2 regions of the Halorhodospira sp. M38 genome follow, and region 2 is predicted to be linked to the other one. Evidence: riboswitches for the same ligand, from Rfam matches in the RefSeq annotation. Region 2 holds a riboswitch; the other holds the start of a gene.
What was found. A riboswitch is a leader RNA that binds a small molecule or an ion and turns the genes downstream of it on or off. The one in region 2 is predicted to bind cobalamin.

Region 1 (3,462 bases), on a different contig from region 2:
GCCATGGGATTGCGCAGCAGGCTCTGCAGGATGACGCCGCCGAGCGCCAGTCCCATGCCGGCCACCATCGCGGTGGCCAGGCGCGGCAGGCGGATGTTCCAGACCACGTTCTCGGTCTGCGCGCTGACCCACGACGCCCCGAGCGGCCGAGCCACCAGCGCCTGCACCACCTCGCTCAGCGGGATGCCCATCGGGCCCAGCGCCAAGCCAAAGCCCGCCGTAGCCACCAGGGCTACCGCCAGGCCGAGCAGCACCAGCGTCTTGGCCCGGATCGCGCGCGTGTAGTCGTCAATGAGGCCCCGCGGTGGCGCCGGCCGGACGGGGGTGCCGACGGTCAACTCAGCCATCCTCGAGGCTGCTGAGCTCCATGAGCCGGTCGTAGAGACCGGGGTCACCGTAGAAGACCTCCAGAATCTCCTCGCCGCGGTCGCGGAGATCGACGCCTGCCATGGCCTCCGGGTAGAGGCCCCGAGCCATGTGCACCAGATCGATCAACCCCGTCGCCAGGTCCCAGCCCATGTAGGTGCCCTTGAAGCGGTGGATACGCTCCGCCTCGATGGCTGCTACACCGGACAAGCGCTCATCGTCGAGCACCTCGGCGCGTTCCACGCGACTCGCTCGGGACGGTGTGTGGAGGAGGATATGCTGGGGATCCCAGCTCAGCAGCTCCTCGGCACTGACCTCGCCATCGTCGCCGGCCCGGCCGGCAGTGACCATCTCGGCACCGAGCAGCTCGACGGGGAAGTAGAAGGAGACGTGGTTGTAGAGATTGCGCCGGTGGGCCAGATAGACTCGAGGCGGCTGCTCGCCAGCGACCCGCTGCTGCACGGCGGAGACCGTTGCGTGGTAGAAATCGAGCAGCTCTTCGGCCCGCTCCTCGCGACCGGACACTTCGCCGAGGAGCCGGTAGGCCTGTTCGATCTGCTCCTCGACGGCCTCCTGCGACGCCCGTTCCCGGCCCAGGGTGTTCAGCGCCACCACCGGCACGCCCAGCTGTTGCTCGTAGCGTTCTGCCTGTTCGGCCATCGCCTGATCGTCATCACCGCGGCTGAAGGCCCAGTAGATAAACAGATCCGGCTCCGTGGCGAGCACCCGCTCGGCACTGAACTCCGAACCGGGCTGGCCGCCGCCGACCATGGCCACCTCGTCAAGGCGCCCGAAGGCCTCGACCTCAATGGGCTTCGCCTCGGAGAAACGCGAGCCGTACATATCGCTCGGGATGCCCACCAGGCGCTCCTCAACCCCCAGGTGGAGCGCCATTCGGAAGGCGTCGACATTGACCGTGGCGATCCGCTCGGCCGATTCCGGGACCTCCACGCTGCGGCCGAGCATATCCTCAACCTCACGGGTTTCCCGGGCACCCCCTCCATCCGGATCATCGTCGAGGGCATCCCCGCACCCGCCGAGGATAAGGCCGACCCCGGCCACGAGGGCGATGCATGGATTGCGGTGCATGGCTCCTCCAGTCACTGGATCCAGTACGCCATGCGGGGAGCGGGTCGGAAACGGGCACGCCGTGGCGCTGGGACAGGGCGCGGCTGAAGCTACCGTCACCGCCACGCACGGTTCCCCGCCGTGTGGCTGCGACCCCCAGACCGGTCTCCGGGCTCGCGAGCGGGGTCGAACCCCGGGCGCCGCGCCTTCCCGCACCGGGTGCCAGGGACACCGTGGATGCAGTGGCGATGCAGCGCCCACTCTCGCCTACCGTTGCGGGGACAGCGTCGGCCTTGCCTGCGCCCGCCCGGGCCGCAGTGCGCACCGACTTCCCGACCGTCCCCGGCGCTGTCGGGCGGACCACGCGGCGGGGAACGGCCCCGGCAGCGATGGTAACTGCCAGGTCACCTGGGGAGGCTGGACTCTACGGCCGGCTCGGGGCAACTGTCAACGCGGCCCGATCGGGCGCCCAGCCGGGCCGATGGCCACAACCTCGAACTTTATGGCACAATTGCGCCGTATCAAAGAAGGGTATGGACGCCCGCGACCCCTCCCGACCCCCCGACGGAGATGTCATGGGCACAGACGCGAATTCACCCTGCCCCCAGGCGGGTGACATAGTCACCGACGCGCTGGATACCCTGCCGCTGAGCGACCAGGAACCGCACCTGCGCCTTAGCGAGCGCTTTGAACGCCTGCGCTGCCATATCAACCAAGCGCTGCCCGGCGGCGCGATCCACCGCATCGCCGTCGCCATCTACGAACCGGACGCCAACCGTCTCAAGACCTACGGCGCCAGCGGCGATGCCCCCAGCCCCCTGGATCACTACGAGACCCGGCTAGGCGAGGCCCCCACCCTGCGCGCCCTGGCCGAGGCGCCGCAGGTGCGCATCATCGACGACTACCGGGAACACCCCAGCCCGAAACCGCACACCGTCAGCATCCGCGAGAGCGGGTTGCGCGCCGGGATGATCCTGCCGCTGCAGCACGACGAGAATTTCTTCGGCTTCCTGTTCCTCAACTCCCGGCGGCCGGGCTACTTCTCGGAGGCCGTCGTCGAGCGGCTGGCGCCTTACATCGACCTGGCCCGCTTGCTCGCCATCACCTCCATCCGCACCACGCAGACCCTGCGCGGCGCGGCGCGCACGGCCATGGCCTTCGGCCGTGCGCGGGACGACGAGACCGGTGGCCACCTCGCCCGGATGGCGGAGTACAGCCGACTGATCGCTCTCGAGCTGGCCGCAGCTCACGGTCTCGGCGACGAATACATCGAGATGGTCTATCAGTTCGCCCCGGTGCATGACGTGGGCAAGATTGCCGTCCCCGACGGCATCCTGCTCAAGCCCGGCCGGCTCACCGACGAGGAGTTCGCGCAGATGCGCGAGCACGTCAGCCGCGGCGTGGCCATGGTGCTGGCGATGACCGAGGAGCTGGGGCTGAGCGAGGACCGGCGGGCGGCCATCATGCGCAACATCGTCGCCTACCACCACGAGCGCCTTGACGGCAGCGGGTATCCGACCGGTGCACGCGGCGAGCAGATCCCGCTGGAGGGGCGCATTGTGGCCGTCGCCGACGTCTTCGACGCCCTGACCAGCGAGCGCCCCTACAAACGGCCTTGGGGTTTCGCCGAGGCTGCCGAGACCCTGCGAGCCGAGGCAAAGGCGGGCAAGCTGTGCGGGGAGTGCGTGGAGGCTTTCCTGCGCCGGGGCGCCGAGATCGAGGCGATCAGACAGCGCCACGGCCACCGCTGAGCTAGCCGCACACGTCCAAACGAGCGCGACAGGCCCGCGGAATCCGGTAGAGATAGACCGGGGCGTCCAGGCGCACGGGCGGCCGGTGCACGGCGCACGGTTGCCAGCCCGGGATGCGGAACGTGTTGCTCACCACCAGCGCCCCGGCGGGCAACTCCCGGCGCCATCGCGGCTCGAGCTCGCGAATCGCCTCAAGGTGCAGATAGCAAACCACCGCACGGGCATCACGGAAGGACACCTGGCGCAGGTCGCGGCGCCGGAATTCGACATTGGGCAC
Region 2 (3,462 bases):
TGCGCAGGTTCAGGAGGCCGTAGCCGGAGACCCTTTCCCCAGCATCAAAACTCCGGCCGCGTGCAATACCGGTCGCGCCAACTGAGAAGTCGCCAAGCTGTCGGTCCAAGTCCAGGCGGAGTGACTCGTTGGGGCGCCGGGCAAGCTCATCACCTGTCTCCCGGTCTTCGTGATCAAGGTAGGTGAAGGCGCCGGAGATCTGCCATTCCTGCCAGTGGGCACCCGCCTCCAGCTCGGCGCCGCGGATGCGGGCCTTATCATTGACGTTGACAGGAGGCCACCCCTGGATCAGATCGTCGATATCGGTCTGAAAAACAGCGGCGTCCAGGTACCCATCTCGCACCCGCCAGCGTGCACCCAGCTCTGCAGAGATGGACTCCTCGGGTGAAAGATCGGAATTCCCATTCGAAGGATCAAAAAGCTGATTGAATGTCGGCGCTTTGAAGGCCGTCCCATAACTCGAACGGAGCCGGAGTCGATCCGTCGCATCGAACCCCCAGGCGACCTGACCGGTCACATTGTCGCCGTAGGCCTCGTTGTCGTCGTAGCGCAGGCTGCTGCCAACATCGTGGCGACCCAGATCCAGCTCCAGCTGCGTGTAGGCGCCGGCGTTGTAGCGACTGGTCTCGTCGTAATCGTCGGCGGTATCGACTTGCTCATCTCGCCAGTCACCGCCGAAGGCCCAGATGTGCCCGGCGCCCCAATACAGCTCGTTCCGCCAACTCACCTCATGGCGCTCGGTGTAATACCAGGACTCACCGCGACTACTGTCGAAGGTGTCCTGCTCGTCCTTCGCCTGGGAGACCGCCAGCTCGCTAAACCATCGCTCGGTTAGGTCCCCGCGGACACCGCCCCGGAGAGCCTGGAAGACGTGGTCGGTCCAGCCCTCTTCACCATCGTTCGCATCGAATTCGGTCTCGCCTTGCGAGCGCATGCCCGTCGCGAAGAGTTCAGCACCACCGTTCAACCGATGGCTGAAACGGCCGCTGAAGCTGGTGTTCTCAAAGCCGTCGGGATCCTCATCCCCTGCGCCGTCCTGAACGTTGATCCCGTCCGTCTCGTAGTGGCTGGCCGAGAGCGCGTAGCGGCTCGCCGCGGTCCCGCCGGAGACGCCCACCCCGAATTCGTGGGTATTGAATGAGCCGGCGCCGCCAAAGGCGCGGAAACGCGGCGGCCCCTCCTCCCCCTGGCGCGTGAAGACCTGCACCACGCCGCCGATGGCATCGGCGCCGTAGACGCTGGTGCGCGGCCCGCGCACCACCTCGATGCGGTCGATCTCGGCCGGGGGCAGATACTGCCAGGCCGCCCCTCCAGAGGTTGCCGAATTCATCGGCACCCCATCGACCAGCAGCAGGGTGTGGTCCGATTCGGTGCCACGCATAAAGAGACTGGTGTCTTTCCCGAACGGGCCGTTGCTTGCCAGGCTCGTCCCCGCCCGCCCCTGCAGCAGGTCCGAGACCTGCCGCGGCTGCTGGCGGTCGATCTCGTCGCGGTCGATGACGGAGACGGAGGACAGGGATTCGTCGACGGTCTGGGTCATCCGGGTCGGCGTGACCACGAGGGGGGCGAGTTGTGCCGACTCGCCGTCGGTATCGGCCATGGCCGGGACACTGCCCACGATCAGGCCGGCCGCCACGCCCGCGGCGACCCGGCTGGTGGTGTTGCTGGACATATTTTCCTCCCTGCCGCGCGCCACCCGCACGCGCGTCGGTTCGGTACCACCGCAGGGAGGAAGACAGGGATGGGGGAGGGATCGCGCTTGCGCCCGGCAAACGGAGGCCTGCCCCGGTCTGCCGCCTCCCGCGGCACCTGGGTTCCCTCAGGCCGGTCTCCGGGCTTGTGGGTGGGGTCGGTGACCCCGGGCGGATCGCCTTCCCGCAGGGCCCGCCGCCGAACGACGGCGCCTTGCAGTGGCTTTGATGACCCGCCCCCCACCTACCGTTGCGGGGGCAGCGCCGGACTCGCCGCTGGGTGCGGCTGGACCGGTCTTCCCGTTTCACCCCGCCGCTGCTCGCGCGGGGCACCTGAGGAGCTTGGTACTCTAGGCAGCCTGAGCCTCGCCGTCAAACCGCCGCACCCCGGCGTCCAAAGGAGACGTGATGCACCGGCACCGACTGGCACAGACCACTGCCCCGGCCCGCCATGGCGCCTGAGCCGCTGCGTGTCCTGCTCCTTGGCGGTACCGGCGAGGCGCTGGCACTGGGCCAGGCGCTGGAGCAGGAGCCCGGCATCGCCGCGGTCTATTCGGTGGCCGGGGTAACCCGCCGCCCCCGCCTGCCCCGCTTGCCGGTCCATCGCGGCGGATTCGGGGGCGCCGGCGGCCTGGCCGCGTACCTGCAGCAGCACGGCGTGCACTGCCTGGTGGATGCCACCCACCCCTTCGCCGCCGGCATCTCGGCCAACGCGGCAGCAGCCGCCCGCCAGACGGGGACGGCCCTGCTGGCGGTGCGTCGGCCGGCGTGGCAACCGGGACCGGACGAGCAGTGGCACCGGGTGGCCGATATGGCCGCCGCCGCCCAGGCGCTGGGTCCGCAACCAGGCCGGGTACTGCTGACCATCGGCAATCAGGAGGTCCCGGCCTTCTGCGCCGCCCCCCACCACCACTACTGGATCCGCTGCCTGGAGCCGCCGGAGCGGGTGCCGCCCGGAGCCCGGATCCTCTTCCAACGCGGGCCGTTCCATTACGCCGACGAGTGCCGCCTGCTCCGCGAGCACGGCATCGACACCCTGGTCACCAAGAACGCCGGCGGGGCCGCCACCCGCAGCAAACTGGATGCGGCCCGGGACTGCGGAGTCCGCATCGTGATGGTCGAGCGCCCGCCGGACCCGCCGGAGGCGGAGGTGGCCATCGACGTCGAGCAGGCGCTGGCGTGGTTGCGGGGGCGACGCCCGGCGGCGGCGGACCCTCGTCTGGGTTAGGATCAGCGCATGGCGCAAGATCCCGAACCCTCCACCGAGACCGCTGCCGGCACCGCCCTGCGCCGCGGCTGGACCACCGGCGCCTGCGCCGCCGCCGCGGCGCGGGCGGCCTTCACGGGTCTGGTCAGCGGCGCCTTCCCCGATCCGGTCACCGTCCGCCTGCCGCGGGAACGGGCCCCGGCCTTCGCCCTGGCCGCTCAGGCCTGCGGCGACGGCTGGGCGCGGGCCGGCGTCATCAAGGACGCCGGTGACGACCCCGACGTCACCCACGGCGCCCTGGTCTCGGTGACCGCACGCCCTGGCACACCGGGCGGCGGGGTGCGGCTGCGCGCCGGCCCCGGCGTGGGCACGGTGCGCCGCAGCGGTCTGCCCGTCGCCGCCGGCGAGCCGGCGATCAACCCCGGTCCGCGGGGCTACATCGAGCAGGGCATCCGCGAGGCGGCGGCCGCGCTGTCGGTGCCGGCCGACGTCACCCTGGAGGTCGCCATCGAAGACGGGGAACGCCTGGCGGCGCAGACCCTCAACCCGCGATTGGGGATCGAG

Region 1: it holds a riboswitch for cobalamin, as region 2 does, so the genes downstream of both, LRA98_RS00095 (ABC transporter substrate-binding protein) here and LRA98_RS02930 (TonB-dependent receptor domain-containing protein) in region 2, are expected to answer to the same signal.

The regions. Positions count from the first base shown of each region.
Region 1 covers NZ_JAJNQP010000001.1:14,590-18,051, reverse strand. Annotated here, with positions in the region: gene LRA98_RS00100 (FecCD family ABC transporter permease) at 1-347, opposite strand, end outside; gene LRA98_RS00095 (ABC transporter substrate-binding protein) at 340-1,455, opposite strand; cobalamin riboswitch at 1,597-1,769, opposite strand; gene LRA98_RS00090 (HD-GYP domain-containing protein) at 2,010-3,185, shown strand; gene LRA98_RS00085 (class I SAM-dependent methyltransferase) at 3,187-3,462, opposite strand, start outside.
Region 2 covers NZ_JAJNQP010000003.1:33,869-37,330, reverse strand. Annotated here, with positions in the region: gene LRA98_RS02930 (TonB-dependent receptor domain-containing protein) at 1-1,672, opposite strand, end outside; cobalamin riboswitch at 1,806-2,043, opposite strand; gene LRA98_RS02925 (cobalt-precorrin-6A reductase) at 2,143-2,919, shown strand; gene LRA98_RS02920 (cobalt-precorrin-5B (C(1))-methyltransferase) at 2,929-3,462, shown strand, end outside.